One region of the Pseudarthrobacter sp. TRD_SC_9 genome, then DNA from elsewhere that is predicted to be linked to it. Evidence: riboswitches for the same ligand, from Rfam matches in the RefSeq annotation. Region 1 holds a riboswitch; each other region holds the start of a gene.
The links. A riboswitch is a leader RNA that binds a small molecule or an ion and turns the genes downstream of it on or off. The one in region 1 is predicted to bind S-adenosylmethionine.
Positions count from the first base shown of each region.

Region 2: linked by a shared signal. The riboswitch ahead of ACWA13_RS11925 (aminotransferase class V-fold PLP-dependent enzyme) and the one ahead of metX (homoserine O-acetyltransferase MetX) in region 1 are both predicted to bind S-adenosylmethionine.
Region 3: linked by a shared signal. The riboswitch ahead of ACWA13_RS16525 (DUF1737 domain-containing protein) and the one ahead of metX (homoserine O-acetyltransferase MetX) in region 1 are both predicted to bind S-adenosylmethionine.

Region 1 covers NZ_CM143956.1:1,431,751-1,436,956, forward strand. The annotation lists gene ACWA13_RS06705 (bifunctional o-acetylhomoserine/o-acetylserine sulfhydrylase) at 38-1,354, shown strand; SAM riboswitch class IV at 1,439-1,552, shown strand; gene metX (homoserine O-acetyltransferase MetX) at 1,566-2,705, shown strand; gene ACWA13_RS06715 (hypothetical protein) at 2,740-3,219, opposite strand; gene ACWA13_RS06720 (SGNH/GDSL hydrolase family protein) at 3,281-4,129, opposite strand; gene ACWA13_RS06725 (alpha/beta hydrolase) at 4,207-4,857, shown strand; gene ACWA13_RS06730 (RNA-binding S4 domain-containing protein) at 4,908-5,165, opposite strand; gene ACWA13_RS06735 (DMT family transporter) at 5,199-5,206, shown strand, end outside.
Region 2 covers NZ_CM143956.1:2,555,920-2,561,125, forward strand. The annotation lists gene aroA (3-phosphoshikimate 1-carboxyvinyltransferase) at 1-79, shown strand, start outside; gene rsgA (ribosome small subunit-dependent GTPase A) at 63-1,175, shown strand; gene hisN (histidinol-phosphatase) at 1,231-2,043, shown strand; SAM riboswitch class IV at 2,146-2,259, shown strand; gene ACWA13_RS11925 (aminotransferase class V-fold PLP-dependent enzyme) at 2,294-3,670, shown strand; gene ACWA13_RS11930 (class I SAM-dependent methyltransferase) at 3,738-4,496, shown strand; gene ACWA13_RS11935 (metal-dependent transcriptional regulator) at 4,527-5,206, shown strand, end outside.
Region 3 covers NZ_CM143956.1:3,513,677-3,518,882, reverse strand. The annotation lists gene ACWA13_RS16545 (glutamate--cysteine ligase 2) at 1-1,244, shown strand, start outside; gene ACWA13_RS16540 (DUF1905 domain-containing protein) at 1,244-1,603, shown strand; gene ACWA13_RS16535 (O-succinylhomoserine sulfhydrylase) at 1,600-2,808, opposite strand; gene ACWA13_RS16530 (rhodanese-like domain-containing protein) at 2,809-3,219, opposite strand; gene ACWA13_RS16525 (DUF1737 domain-containing protein) at 3,216-3,521, opposite strand; SAM riboswitch class IV at 3,535-3,649, opposite strand; gene ACWA13_RS16520 (MarR family winged helix-turn-helix transcriptional regulator) at 3,895-4,584, opposite strand; gene ACWA13_RS16515 (DUF3618 domain-containing protein) at 4,581-5,206, opposite strand, start outside.

The DNA.
Region 1 (5,206 bases):
GGCCCATGAGGGGACCGGGCATTCTCCAGGAGCTTCAATGTCCAATGCATGGTCCTTCGAAACCCGCCAGATCCACGCAGGCCAGGAGCCGGACGCCGCAACCGGCGCCAGGGCACTGCCCATCTACCAGACCACCTCGTTCGTCTTCCCGTCCGCCGAGAGCGCGGCCAACCGCTTTGCCCTCAGCGAGCTTGCACCCATTTACACCCGGATCGGAAACCCCACCCAGGACGCGGTCGAACAGCGTATCGCCAGCCTGGAAGGCGGTCTTGGCGCCTTGCTGCTGAGTTCCGGCCAGGCGGCGGAAACCTTTGCCATCCTCAACGTCGCCGAGGCCGGCGATCACGTCGTGGCCAGTCCCAGCCTCTACGGCGGCACTTACAACCTCCTGGCGCACACGCTCAAGCGCTTCGGCATCTCCGTGACGTTCGTAGAGGATCCGGACAACCTGGACCAGTGGCGCGACGCCGTCCAGGACAACACCAAGCTCTTCTTCGGTGAGGTTGTGTCCAATCCCCGCCAGGACGTGTTGGACATCGAAGGTGTCGCTGCAGTGGCGCATGCCGCCGGGGTTCCGCTCATCGTGGACAACACCCTCTCCACGCCCTACCTGATCCGTCCCATCGAATGGGGCGCCGACATCGTGGTGCATTCCGCCACCAAATACCTCGGCGGGCACGGCACAGCAATCGCCGGCGTCATCGTCGATTCCGGGAACTTCGACTTCAGCAAGGATCCTGAACGCTTCCCCGGATTCAACACCCCGGACCCCAGCTACAACGGCCTGGTGTACGCCCGTGATCTCGGCGTCAACGGCATCCTCGGCGCCAACCTCTCCTACATCCTCAAGGCCCGCGTCCAATTACTCCGCGACCTCGGTTCCGCTGTGGCTCCGTTCAACGCCTTCCTCATTGCCCAGGGGCTGGAGACGCTGAGCCTGCGCGTGGAACGCCATGTCGCCAACGCCACCGCCGTGGCGAACTGGCTGGAGGCGAGGTCCGACGTCGAATCGGTCGCCTATGCCGGGCTGCCGTCCAGCCCGTGGTTCGAGCGCGGGCAGAAATACGGTCCGCGCGGAACCGGCGCAATCGTCGCCTTCAACCTTGCCGGTGGGGCCGAGGCAGGCAAGGCCTTTGTTGATGCGCTGGAGCTGCACTCCCACGTGGCAAACATCGGCGACGTACGCTCCCTGGTGATCCATCCGGCATCGACAACCCACAGCCAGCTTTCCCCGGAGCAGCAGGCCGTAGCCGGGGTGACCCCTGGACTGGTCAGGCTTTCGGTGGGCCTGGAGCACATCGACGACATCCTCGCGGACCTTGAGTCCGGCTTCAGGGCAGCCAAGGAAGCCTGAGTTCCCGCAGCGGAAAGGCGGAGCGTACGTCAAAAACGTCATACGCTTCGCCTTTTTGCTGCCGCGTTTCGTACAATCGTGGCAGGTCATGAGTGCCAGCAACAGCCCCGGCTTGCTGGCCGGCAACCCTCCTTCGCGGCGGGGTGCCCCGGGTGAAGACCTGGCCTGACGTCAGCCGACGCCAGGCAATCGCGAAGAAAAGGCTCCACTCATGACGATTACCGTCTCCCGCACTGCCGCTGCCGGCGCAGCACCCGCCGCCGGGCAGCTTGACGGGACCCTCCGTTACCACTCCATCGGCGGGCTGGACCTCGAAGGCGGAGGCCACCTCCCGGACGTCATCCTGGCTTACGAAACCTGGGGCCGGCTCAATGAGGACCGAAGCAACGCCGTCCTCATCGAGCATGCCCTGACCGGCAGCACCCACGTCACCCGGGGCGGCAGCGACGAAGAAGGCTGGTGGGAGCAGCTTGCCGGTCCCGGGGCGCCGGTTGATACGGACCGTTTCTTCGTTGTGTCGGTCAACATTGTGGGCGGTTGCTACGGATCTACGGGCCCCGCATCGCCTGCTCCGGACGGTAAACCCTGGGGTTCCCGCTTTCCGTTGATAACCCTGCGTGACAGCACCGAGGCGGAAGCCCGGTTGGCGGACCAGTTGGGGATCGATTCCTGGTACGCCGTGATTGGCGGATCCATGGGAGGCGCCCGCGCCCTGGAATGGGCAGTGACGTACCCGCAGCGGGTACAGCGCTGCGGCGTCATTTCCATCGGAGCGGCCAGCACGGCCGAACAGATCGCTTTTGCCCAGGCGCAGACGCTTGCCATCCGCCAGGATCCGCACTTCAGGGGCGGCGATTACTACAACGGTGCGCAGCCCGAAGCCGGGTTGGCTCTGGCACGCAGGATCGCCCACATCACTTACCGTTCGGCACTGGAACTTGACACCAGGTTCGGGCGGGAGGCGCAGGAGTCGGAATCTCCCCTGCAACAGCAGGCGTTGGGGGAGCGGGGCCGCTACCAGGTGGAAAGCTACCTTGACCACCAGGGAACGAAGCTGGTTAAGCGGTTCGACGCTAACAGCTACATCGTCATCACCGAATCCTTGATGAGCCACGATATCTGCCGGGGAAGGGGCGCCCTGCCGGATGTCCTGCGGCGGGTGACTGCCAAATTCTTCATTGCCACCGTGGATTCCGACCGGCTGTATTTCCCGGCGCAGTCCCAGGAACTCGCCGGGGCGCTGCCTGGCGATGTTCCGGTGCATGTCATTTCAGCGCCCATTGGGCATGACGGCTTCCTGACGGAGATTGGCCAGCTGGACCGGGAGCTCCGGAAGCATCTCTCGGCCTAAGCCGGCCCAGGCCCAAGGCGGCAGGAACGGTCCGCTAGCCCTTCATGATTTCGTCACGCTGGGCCATGTAGTCCTCCATGGCCAGTTCACCGGCACTGAACTTCGCATCCAGCTCCGCCAGCTTCCGGGCGCGGTAGCCCTGTGGAGCGGACGGAACAGCGGGAGTCGGCGGCGCAACGGGCGGCTGGGAGTCCCGTGGATTGGGCGTGGCCTGCTGTGGGGGAAGCTGTTCAGCCGCCGGCGCATCCTGCCACGCGGGAATGATGGGCGGCAGGTCCTGCCGGGGCTGGATCTGCCGGTAGGGACCTGCGAAGTAGTCCTGCTGCGTGTAGCCGTCCCGGTGCTGGGGCTGCCCGGGGGCGCCGGTGCCGGTGCCCGGGCCGCCGAATTCGCTGGGAGCGCCGGGCCCGCCGAAGTACCGCTCGTTCCGGCCCTTGGTGGAGCGCCGGTACCAGCGCATCAGGAACGGGATCAGGATGGACAGGATAATAATCCAGAAAAACAGGGAACTCACGGTGCCTGACCTCTCATCGGTGTACTCCCAGTTTAGTCCCGCAGAACTATTCCGGAGCCTTTCAGCGGTGAGCCACCTCGTCGGTTCCCTTCGGGCCTTCCCCCGAACCCAGGGGAACACCCGGACCAAAGACCGGGCCCGGCGTCGGGCGTTTTGCGCTGATGCCGTCACCGGAGGAACGGTTCCGTAGCCTCCGGACCACCCATGGGACAAAGTACTCCCTGGCCCAGACGAGGTCATTGGAACGGGCTTCCCGCCAGCTGCGCGGTGGCAGCGGCTTCGGTGCCAGCGGCTCCAGCGAGTGCTGGACGTTCAGCGAATCCAGCACCATGGCCGCAATAGTGTGGTGGCCCAAGGGGGAGAAGTGCAGCCGGTCGGCGTCCCACATCTGCGGATCGGCCAACTGGCGCAGTGACCACATATCGGCAATGACTGCGTCGTGGCGCGCGGCGACGGTGCGCAGGTTCTCGTTATAAATCGCCACCTTGCTGCGGACCCGGCTCAACACCGATGATCCGGTGTCGGGGCCATTGAACAGGACCACGGTGGCGCCGGTCGTGGCCAGGATTTGCACCACCGAGTCCAGCTTCGCGGCCAGGGCGTCAGGATCGCCGCCGGGCCGGATGAGGTCGTTCCCGCCGGCAGAAACCGTCACCAGATCCGGCTTCAGCGCGAGACAGGGCGCCAGCTGCTGGTCCACAATCTGCTGCAGCAGGCGCCCGCGGACAGCCAGGTTTGCGTAGGCGAAGTCTTCATGGCCCCTGCTGAGTTCCTCTGCCACACGATCGGCCCAGCCGCGATACGCTCCGGGCCGGGAAGGGTCGGGATCGCCGATCCCTTCCGTAAAGGAATCCCCGAGGGCAACGTAGCGGCCCCAGGGATGGGTTGGGATGGCTTCCAAATCACTCACGCCCCTATCCTGCCTTCTACACTTCAAGCTACGCCACCGTAGGTTGTTACCGGCGGGTAACTGTAAGAATGGGAACCATGACAAACGCCCACGTATTTCCTGATCCAGTTGTTGTGTGGTCCCAGCCGGAGGCGGACCGCGCAGGGAAGCCCCTGCTGGTGCTGCTGCACGGTTATGGTGCCAATGAACACGACTTGCTGAGCCTCGTGGACATGCTTCCCGCCGGGTTCGCCGTCGCCTCAGTGCGGGCGCCCATAGCCATGGGCGCAGGATTTACCTGGTTCCCGTTGACAGGCAACGTGGACTACTCGTTAGACGCAGTGAAAAAGGCAACAGAGCACGTGCAGGACTGGCTGGATACTGTCAGGGGCAACCACCCCTCAGTGACCCTGCTCGGATTCTCGATGGGCATGGCCATGGCCACCACGCTGCTGCGCTTCCGGCCCACAAACTATGCCGCCGTCGTCGGACTTTCCGGGTTCGTGGTGAATGCAGGCGGGGATACTGACTTCCACGACGACCAACTGGACGGAAGGGTGCCATTATTCTGGGGCCGGGACCAGCAGGATCCGGTGATCACGCCGGACAAGATCGAATACACCATGGGCTGGGTCCGGAACCACGTAAAGCTCACCAAAGTGCTGTACACCGGCATGTGGCACGGCATCAACCAGCAGGAAATCGGCCACGTGTCGGAGTTCCTCACACACGAGGTCCTGAAACCCTGACGACGGCGGCCCGGCAGGGGAGGCAGTGCCTTCTCCGCCGGGATGACGGGTCAGTCCGCGGCGGGAGCGGTGACACGCACCGTCCGGCCGTTGACAGTGACGGTATCGCCGTCGTGCAGCTGACGGCCGCGCCGCTCATCGATCTCGCCGTTGACCTTCACCAGCCCGTTTTTTATCAGCTCGGCCGCTTCCACGCCGTCTTCCACCAGGTCAGCCAGCTTCAGCAGTTGGCCAAGCCGGATCATATTGTCCCGCAGAGGAATTTCTTCAGTCGTGTTTACTTCGTTGGTGTCTTCATCCATGCCCATACAAACCATCATGCCCGAGACCTGGTCCCGCCCGTGACCGC
Region 2 (5,206 bases), 1.1 Mb from region 1:
CGATATGCTGGGCAAGTCTGCCGGGCAGCAAGGCGGCAGCAGCCACCCGGGAGGGCGCACCGGTGCCCCGAAGGACTGACTCCTGGGACGAGTCCGACGTACGGATCCGTCCCAGCAAGAAGGGGTCCAGGCCGCGCACCAAGGACCGCCCCAGCTATGATGACGCAGTTACGGGCAGGATCATCACAGTGGACCGCGGCCGGTACACAGCGGTCGTTGAGGAGGGCTTACCCGCGGAACGGGTGGTGATCGCCGCCCGCGCCCGCGAACTCCGACGCTCACCCGTAGTGGCCGGGGACTTCGTGTCGCTGGTCGGCGACGTGTCAGGCCTCCCGGATACCCTGGCCCGGCTGGTCAGGATCCAGGACCGCCACACGTTGCTGCGTCGCAGCGCTGACGATACCGACCCCATTGAACGCGCCGTGGTGGCCAACGCGGACCAGCTGGTAGTGGTGGTTGCTTCCGCCAATCCAGAACCACGGACCGGGTTCATCGACCGCGCCCTCGTGGCCGCCTACGACGCCGGAATCGACCCCCTTCTGCTGGTCACCAAAGCCGACGTCAAGGATCCTGCCGGGCTGCTCTCCAACTACGAGCACCTGGACTTCCCGGTGATCATCAGCCGCACAGCCGACACCGATGCCTCCGGAATCGATGCCCGATCCGATGACGGGCTCTCAGCCAAACTGGATAAAAGGGCAGTCGCTGAACTCCGCGCCCATCTGGACGGCAAAGTGACGGTAATGCTGGGGCACTCCGGAGTCGGCAAATCCACCATGGTCAACGCCCTCACGGGCGCTGAGCGCGCCACCGGCGGCGTAAACGCGGTCACGGGCCGCGGACGCCATACATCGTCCTCGGCGTTGGCGCTAAAGCTCGCCGACGCCCCGCCCGGGAGCTGGATCATTGACACTCCTGGTATCCGTTCCTTTGGGCTCGCCCACGTTGATCCGGACCGCATCCTCACCGCTTTCCCCGATCTTGAACCCGGCACCGAAGGGTGTGGCCGTGGCTGCAAACACAGGGACACCACTGATTGCGGCCTGGACCCCTATGTTGCAGCCGGCCTGGCCGGACCATCCGGGCCCGCCCGGTTGGCGTCCCTACGGCGCCTGCTGGGCGTCGACCCACGCCTGGAGGGCCAGGAATCCAAGGAGCTGGGGAGCGTCGGCTGATGCCGCCGATCGCAATCTCCCGGGTTCGCCCTCATTTTGCCGGTAGCTTGTAACCATGATCCAACCCTCTTCGAGCTACAACGATGACCTGCGCCTTGCCCACGTACTGGCCGATTCGGTCGATGACCAGACGATGAGCAGGTTCAAGGCCCTGGACCTTAAGGTCGAGACCAAGCCGGACCTGACACCCGTTACGGATGCGGACAAAGCGGCTGAAGAAGCCATCCGGGGACAGCTTTCGCGCTCCCGGCCCCGTGACGCTGTACTGGGTGAGGAGTTCGGCAGCAGTGGGCACGGCTCCCGGCGCTGGATCATTGATCCCATTGACGGGACGAAGAACTTTGTCCGTGGCGTCCCGGTCTGGGCCACGCTTATTGCCCTGGTTGATGATGGTGAGCCCGTTGTAGGCCTTGTTAGTGCTCCGGCCCTGGGCAAGCGCTGGTGGGCCGCCAAGGGAGCGGGCGCGTACATGGGCCGCTCCCTCGCTTCCGCAACGCGGCTGCGCGTCTCCAACGTTTCCACGCTCGCGGACGCCTCGCTGTCCTACTCGAGCCTGGGCGGCTGGAAGGAGCGCGGCAACCTGAACGAGTTCCTGGCACTGACCGAGGATGTCTGGAGGACGCGGGCCTTTGGTGACTTCTGGTCCTACTGCATGGTTGCCGAGGGCGCTGTGGACATCGCGTGCGAACCCGAACTTAATCTCTACGACATGGCCGCTCTGGTCCCGCTCGTCGTCGAGGCGGGTGGCCGGTTCACCTCCTTGGAGGGTGAAGACGGTCCGTTCGGTGGAAATGCGCTGGCCACCAACTCGATCCTGCACTCTGAAGTCCTCAAGCGTCTGAATCCCGACGTCGACGACCTCCTCTGAGGCACTTGGCGCTCGTAAAATCCCGTAACAAACACGGTAATAAAGCGGCCAACGGCCAGCCGGGGTTTTTACCCGGCTGGCCGTTGTTCTAGTCTTCTTACAGGTCACGAGTGCCAGCGCTAAACCCCGGTTTGCTGGCCGGCAACCCTCCATTCGCGGTGGGGTGCCCCGGGTGACGACCGGGCCGGTCCGGAGCGGACACGGCAAGCGCGGATTCCCTGCATTGGGCATCCTGAGTTTGTGAGGACCCATGACTGCTGTCACCTTTTCCCCCGTTAGCAACTCCCTGGCTGCGCGCCCGCTGGCCGCCGTCACCGGCGCCGAGATCCAGGCTCCGCTGATCCAGGGCGGTCACGTACGCTATGCCAACCTCGACTATGGCGCCTCTGCCCCCGCCTTGTCGGTGGTTTCGGCCTACCTGAACGAGATCCTGCCGTACTACGCGAGTGTCCATCGGGGTGCCGGCTATGCCTCGCAGATCAGCACCTCGGTCTACGAGAATGCCCGCAACATCGTCCGCGACTTCCTGGGAGGGCGGTCCGACGACGCCGTCATCTTTACCCGGAACACTACTGACTCCCTGAACCTGCTGGCTGGCTGCCTGCCGGTAGTGGATGGCCGGACCGTAGGCGAAGTCCTGTACCTGGACATCGAGCACCATGCCAACCTCCTTCCCTGGCAGGGTGTCCCGCACCGCAGCGTGGTGGCCGGGCACACCATTGCCGGCACCATCGAAGCGCTCCGGCACGAACTGGCCCAGGGCGACGTCAGCCTTCTTGCCGTCACCGGCGCCTCCAACGTCACCGGTGAAGTCCTGCCTATCACCGAACTCGCCGCGCTGGCGCACGAATACGGTGCCAGGATCGTGGTGGACGCTGCGCAACTGGCGCCGCACCGCCGGATCGACATTGAAACGTCCGACGTCGATTACCTCGCCTTCTCCGGCCACAAACTGTACGCACCGTTCGGTTCGGGCGTCCTGATCGGCCGGCCGGACTGGCTCGACGCGGGCACCCCTCACCTCGCCGGCGGCGGAGCAGTCAGCGAGGCCCGGCTCGATGGTGTCAGCTGGACCACAGGACCTGCCCGGCATGAGGGCGGCTCCCCCAACGTCCTTGGCGCTGCCACCCTTGCCCGCGCCACCCAGGTGTTGGCTGCCATCGACCCTGCGCTGGTGAGCTCGCACGAGGCTGCCATCCGGGAGCACCTTGTTCAGGGCCTGAAGGCGATCGACGGTGTCACCGTTCACCACATCTTCGAGGACAGCGCTGACACAATCGGCGTCGTGAATTTCTCCGTGGAAGGCTACGACGCCGGACTGGTGGCTGCATACCTGTCCGCAGAGCATGGCGTTGGGCTGCGCGACGGCCGGTTCTGCGCCCACCCCCTGCTCAAGCGCCTTGGCCTGCCCTCGGGCTCGTTGAGGGCCAGCTTCGGGCTCGGTTCCCGGCTGGAGGACGCCGAACGCCTTGTTGCCGGTATTGATGCGCTCCGCAGCACGGGGCTGGGCTGGGACTATGTGGTGGATTCGGGCCGCTGGGTTCCCGCTAACGACTCCCGCACCTATCCGCACTGGGCACCCAACACCCCCGGCACAGCGGGAGCAGCGCCCTGCTCCGTTGACTGAACTGCAGCACCGGCCTGCGGTAAATTCGTAGGACTGGCAGTTTAGTCAAGCACGAAGGAGACATCCGTTGGCACGGGGCGGACCCAAGCTGGAGCAAGGCCGACGCCGGGAACTTGGCCAAAGCTTCCGGGACGGCGGCGAGCACTACCACCGCGTCCGGCCCGGTTATCCATCGGCGGCCGTTGACTGGCTGATTCCGGCGGCGGCGCGGGACGTCGTTGACATTGGCGCAGGAACGGGAAAATTCACGGCCCTGCTGCTGGAACGGGGACTACAGGTCACCGCTGTTGATCCTTCCGCCGACATGCTGGCCCAACTGCACCGGTCCTGCCGGGGAGCATTGGCGTGCCTTGGACCGGCAGAAGCCACCGGCCTGCCGGACCTGGCTTTCGACGTCGTGAGTGCGGCGCAGGCCTGGCATTGGGTGGATGCCGTGGCGGCAAGCACGGAGGCCGCCCGCATCCTGCGGCCGGGGGGAACACTTGCCCTGATCTGGAATCAGCTGGATACCACTGTCCCCTGGGTCCATCGGCTTTCCCGCATCATGCACGCCGGCGACGTCCTCAAGCCGGATTTCCGGCCGGCCGTGGGCCGCGAGTTCCGGGACCTTGAGGGCCGGCAGGTCCGCTGGGAGGATGCCCTGACCACGCAGGACATCGTTGAGCTGACCAAGTCCAGGAGCTACTACCTCGCCGCTGCCGATGCCACCCGCACCAAAGTGCTGGCCAACCTGGACTGGTACCTGCACGAACACCTGGGACATTCCCGCGACGACGTGCTGGGCCTTCCCTATGTAACGCAGGCCTGGCGTGCCATCAAGGCCTGATGGCAGGCCCGGAAGAGTAGGCTTGATCCCGTGAAACCCACCGCGCCGTCATCGTCCATCGAGGACTACGTCAAGGTTATCTACTCCTTTACCGAATGGCAGGACAAGCCCATCACGTCCTCCCAGCTGGCACAGCGGCTGGGCGTAGCCAACTCCTCGGTTTCCGAGATGGTCCGCAAACTCAAGGACCAGGGCCTGGTGGACCACCAGCCTTACAGCGCCATCACCCTCACCGGGGAAGGGTTGCGGCTGGCTTTGTCCATGGTCCGGCGGCACCGGCTGATCGAAACCTACCTGGTCCGCGAGCTGGGCTACAGCTGGGACGAGGTGCACGACGAAGCTGAGCAGCTGGAGCACGCTGTCTCTGACACTTTCATTGAGCGCATGGCGGCCAAACTGGGCAACCCGGACCGGGATCCCCATGGCGATCCCATTCCCGGCGCCGACGGACTTGTCAGGATGCCCAAGGCTCTTTTGATGAACGAGCTCGATGCCGGTCATAGCGGCCGGATCACCCGGATCAGCGACGACAACCCTGAGTTGCTCCGCTATCTGGCAGCCGAAAACATCAACCTCGATTCCGATGTTGAGGTGGTGGGCCGGAAACCGTTCGGCGGGGCCTTGATAGTCCGAATTGGCAGCCGCGGGGAATACCGCGATTTCGACCTCCCCGAGGAAGTTGCCTCTGCGCTCTGGGTACACAGTGATGC
Region 3 (5,206 bases), 1.8 Mb from region 1:
TGATCGTAGACCCGCAGACGGGGGAGCCGCTGGCCCTTGCGGATGCGATGCTGTCCGGGCGCTCCATAACGCCCTCCTCGGGTCCAGCCCCTGAACCGGAGGCAGCCGATGCCAGTGAGGTGGCGGAGGACGACCATCAGCTTGGCCTGAGTGCCGAACTCAAGCTGGAGCAGATCGAGACGCAGACCCGGCCAGGCCTGACCTACGAGGAACTGCTGCTCCAGATCAGGGCAGGCCGCGCCATGGCAGACGAGGCCGCACAACGGCACGGGGCAAGGGTGGCGGCACTCGCTACCTCACCGCTCGCCTCTACCAGCCACACGACGCCGGATCCCCGGTATGCGCGCATGCTGGAACGCTTCGGGCTGACCGCCCAGGAACAGCTGACGTGCGGCTTCCACGTGCACACCTTCATCGAATCCCCCGAGGAGGGTGTGGCGGTGCTGGACCGGATCCGCGACAAGCTCGCTGTGCTGACAGCAATAAGCGCCAATTCGCCTTTCTGGAACGGCGCCGAGACCGGCTTCGAAAGCTACCGCACCCAGGCCTGGTACCGGTGGCCGTCATCCGGACCGTCCGCCATCCATGGAAGCCTGACCGCTTACCGCCGGCTGGTAACCCGCCTGATGGAAACGGGCGTGGTCATGGACGAGGGCATGATCTACTTCGAGGCGCGGCTTTCCCGCAACCACCCTACGGTGGAGGTGCGGGCGCCCGACGTCTGCCTGCGCTCCGCGGATGCCGCACTGATCGCCGTGCTGGTCCGTGCACTCGTGGAGACCGCAGCGCGGGAATGGCGGAGCGGCGTAGACCCGCTCCCTGTGCCCACCGTGCTGCTGAGGATGGCTGCCTGGCAGGCAAGCAATGTGGGAATTAAGGGTGATCTCCTGGACTTTGGGACCTTCCGTCCCGCCCCGGCAAGCGACGTCGTCAATGCCCTGGTGGAGTACGTAGAGCCGGTCCTGGAGGACCAAGGTGAGCTTGGCCTGGTGAGGCGCGGTATCCAGGACATCCTGAACCGCGGGACTGGTTCCACCGAGCAGCGCGCTGCACGGGACCGGGCACTGGAACGCGACGATCCGGACGACGCCGGGCTCGGGGCCGTGGTGCGGCAGGCCGTGAGGCTCACCATGCTGGAGGCTGACACCGTTGACGTGGACGAGGAAGCCGCGCCGGAGCTGCTGCGCGTCCGGCGCGTCCCCGATCCGCCGAATCCGGGCAGCCACTCGAGGTTGGCTTTCTAGTGGCGGCGACGTACGCGTTCCGTGCGGAATTGTGGCAGTACCCGGGCGAAGCCGGCTGGCATTTCCTCACCCTGCCGCCCGAAGCTGCGAAGCAGATCAGGGAGGAAAGCGCAGGCCGTCGGAAGGGATTCGGCTCGATCAAGGTCATGGCAGAAGCCTCCGGCCTGACTTGGCAGACGTCCATTTTTCCCGATGCCAAGAGCAGCTCCTACCTGCTGCCGGTGAAAAAAGCCGTCCGGATCGCCGCCGGTCTGATGGCCGGAGACGAGGTGGACATCAGCCTCACCATTGAGGATGAGGATGAGGTGGTCCGCGGCGCAGGCAGTTTCAGGTACCCGGCCGGGTCCGGACCCCGCTAGATCTGCTTGAGTGCCTGCTCCAGGTCAGCCAGCAGGTCCTCGGGATCTTCCAGCCCCACGGAGAGCCGCACTACGCCGTCGCTCAACCCGATTGCCGCCCTGCCTTCCGGGCCCATGGCCCGGTGGGTAGTGGTCGCCGGATGGGTGATCAGCGACTTCGCGTCGCCCAGGTTGTTGGAGATGTCAATGATCTTCAAGGCGTCCAACAGCGCGAAGGCGGCGTCCTTGCCGGAGCGGCCGCCCGCCGTCGAAAGCTCCAGCGTGAGGACCGTTCCGCCGGCCTTCATCTGCCGCGCCGCGAGCTGGTGCTGCGGGTGGGACTTGAGAAGCGGGTACTTGACCCAGCTGACGGCCGGCTGCTGCTCCAGCCATTCAGCCAGGCGCAGCGCCGTGGCGGAGGAATGGTTGACCCGCAGCGCCATGGTTTCCAGGCCCTTGGTGAGCACCCACGCGTTGAACGAGGACAGCGATGGGCCCGTGTGCCGCATCAGCTGCTTGACCGGGCCGTCGATGAATTCCTTGGTCCCGAGGATGGCGCCGCCCATGACGCGGCCCTGGCCGTCAATGTGCTTGGTGCCGGAGTAGACCACTACGTCCGCGCCCAGCTCGCCGCAACGCTGCAGCAGGGGTGTGGCAAAAACATTGTCGACGACGACTGTGGCCCCCGCCGCGTGCGCCAGTTCGCTGACGGCTGCGATGTCCACAATCTCCTGCATGGGATTGGAGGGGGATTCGAAGAAGACGGCGGTGGTGGGCACGGACAGGGCCTGGCGCCACTGCTCCAGATCCGGTCCGTCAACGAATACCGTCTCTACACCCCAGCGCGGCAGGATTTCGTTCAGGATGACAAAGCAGGAGCCAAAAAGGGAACGCGCCGCAACGACGCGGTCTCCGGCAGCCAGCAGGGCACCCAGGGCGGTGAAGACCGCCGACATGCCTGACGCCGTCGCAAAGCATGCCTCGGTGCCTTCGAGCAGCCGGAGGCGTTCCTGGAAGGTGGCCACGGAGGGGTTGCCGTAGCGCGAGTAGACGAACCGTTCGTCCTCACCGGTGAACGCCCGTTCGGCCGCCGCCGCGGATTCATAGACAAAACCTGAGTTGAGGAATACCGGCTCGGTGGTTTCCTGGAACATCGTGCGGTCAAGTCCGCCCCGCACGGCCTGGGTGTCCGGGCTCCAGCCGGCCGCGTCCTGATTGAAAGCCATTTACGCCGTTCCGAGGTTGGTGGGCAGTCCGCGGTTCTTCCAGCCGTTGACCGTGCGCTCGCCGTAGCGGTCAGGCTCGCCTTCGAACCCTTCCAGGACGTTATAGGAAGTGAACCCGACCTGCGCGGCGGCGCTGGCTGCTGCTGCCGATCGGACGCCGGAGCGGCACAGGAAAACAAGTTCGACGCCGGCCTCCTCCGGGGCAAGTTGCTGCAGTTCGCTGATGAACTCCGGATTGGGGATACCACCGGCGAAGGTCCACTGGATGAAGATGGGATCGTTCTCCGTGGACTTGGTGTCCGGAATGCCGATGTGTGCCCACTCGCCTTCCGTGCGGACGTCCACCAGGACGGCGCCGGCCTCGAGTTTGGCCCACGCCTCCTGCGGTGTGAGATCGCCTGCGTGGCTCATGCGTGGCCACCGCCGGCAATGTCCGCTTCGCTGAAGTCCCCAGCGCCCAGCTGATCCACAGCGGTGGCGACGGCGGCATCCGCGCTGGCGATCGCTACTGGCAGCAGCAGAGCCTGGGCTACGATCACGCTGGCGCCGTTCCACGTGGCGGCTGGGCTGCCATGCAATACGTAACCTTCGGCAAGCGCGGCGGAAATGCGTTCACAGAAGGCACGGTCGTCCGGGCCGGTGATCAACCGGTAGGCGAGCTTTTCCTCAGCCTTTTGAACGGAATTTTGGTCAGGGGCAGGTGCGTCAGACATGACGGATCTCCTTCTCTCGCGCTTGCAGCTCGAATGGTCGATATGCCGAGTATTCACCTGAGGCACCCCGCCGCGAAAGGGAGGGTTGCCGACCGGACAGTCAGGGCTTGGCACCGGTACTCATTACTCACCAAAAAACGTAACACTCCGCCGCACGCCGGACCGCCCGGACGTCGTCATGTTGCGTAACCGTCGGGGAGTTGAACGGCTGGGGATCCCCGTGGAAGGCAAACCACGAGGGCCTGAACCCGGCGCAATACCGGCCTCAGGCCCTCGCGGCTCGGGCGGTTTATTCGGGTATTCCAACCATCGGGCCCAGCAGCCGGGAGCTAAGGATGAGAACTCCTACCAGCAGGAAACCGCTCCTACTCTCCTACTGCCTAGGCTGATTTTTGGAGGTTGGTCTTGGGCCCGGTTGTCCGGTTCGTTGCAGCCATTGGTGTACTCCGGTTTCGCTGAGGTGTGCGTTGACGTTGCGCGGTTGCACGTTGCTCTTGGACAGGCTGGGCCCATGAAAGCCGGCCCTGGGGAGAGGCTGGTGCTCAGTGTTCCTGAGTTTTGTGATGTGTTGCTCGAGTTGCCTGCGGAACTCAATCTCCGATCGGCCTTCGGTTTCAGATAGTTCCTGGACCAGGTTCTCAGCGGTGGAGAGGACAGCCCGTCCTGTTGAGGTAAGACGGATGTTGGCACTTCGCCCGTCTGCTGCAGGTTCCCTGGCAAGAAACCCGAGCCCTTGAAGGCGCTGGAGGACTTTGCCCAGGCTTTGCCGGCTCACGCAGAGGAGTTCCGCCATATCTGTTGCAGTGGCCGGTTCAAGTTCTGCCACTGCCTCCAGGACATCCAGCGCCCCTTTGGTGAGCTTAAGGCGGGCAAGCTGGCGGTTAAGCCTGCGCTCGGTGAGCCGTGCTGCGATGCCCACCAGTCGGTGGGTGGCCCACTGCTCCGGCCAAGGGCGGGGCGCATTCATGTGCCGCGGACCACCGGCGGGAACTGGCGATTCCGGATCCGGGGACAGCCCCGCAGGGTTGCGGGGCTGTTCCGGAATCCTGTCCTGCCCGCTCACGGGTTCTGGACGTTGTCCTTGGCGTCGACGGCGCGGTGTTTGACGTCGGCGGCAGCGTCCTGGCTTTCGGCCTTGACGTTCTCCACGCCCTCGGCAGCACTGGTCTTCAGCCGGTCCATAGCTTCCTGGGCCGGCTCTTTCAGATCCTGAACCATGTCCTTGGCCACGTCGGTGACCTTTTCAGCCAGGGGCTGAGCAGCGGTTTTGAGTTGGTCCGCTGCTTCGCGCTCTTTCTGGCTGGCCGGGATCAGGGCAGAGATGAGCATCCCGGCACCGAAGGCGACCAGGCCGGCGGCCAACGGGTTGCCCTGGGCCTGCGCCCTGGCCTGGGCGGGTGCGTCGGAGATTGCCGTGCCGGCGTCGGAAATTCTGGCGGATACGTTCTCCTTGGCTCCGTGAAGGCTGTCGCCTGTGCTGCTCAGAGCGTCGCCCGCATGGGTTGTGCCGGAGTCGGCGGCGCCCATGATCTTTTCCTTCACCCCGGACACCGTGCCCATCACAGAGCTTTTGACCTTGTCGGTCTGGCGGTGGACGATGTTGGACGGCGTGACCTTGTCAGCCACCGCGTCAACGTTGGTGCCCAAGCGCGCGCGGGTGGCTTCAATTTCCGAACGGATTGCAT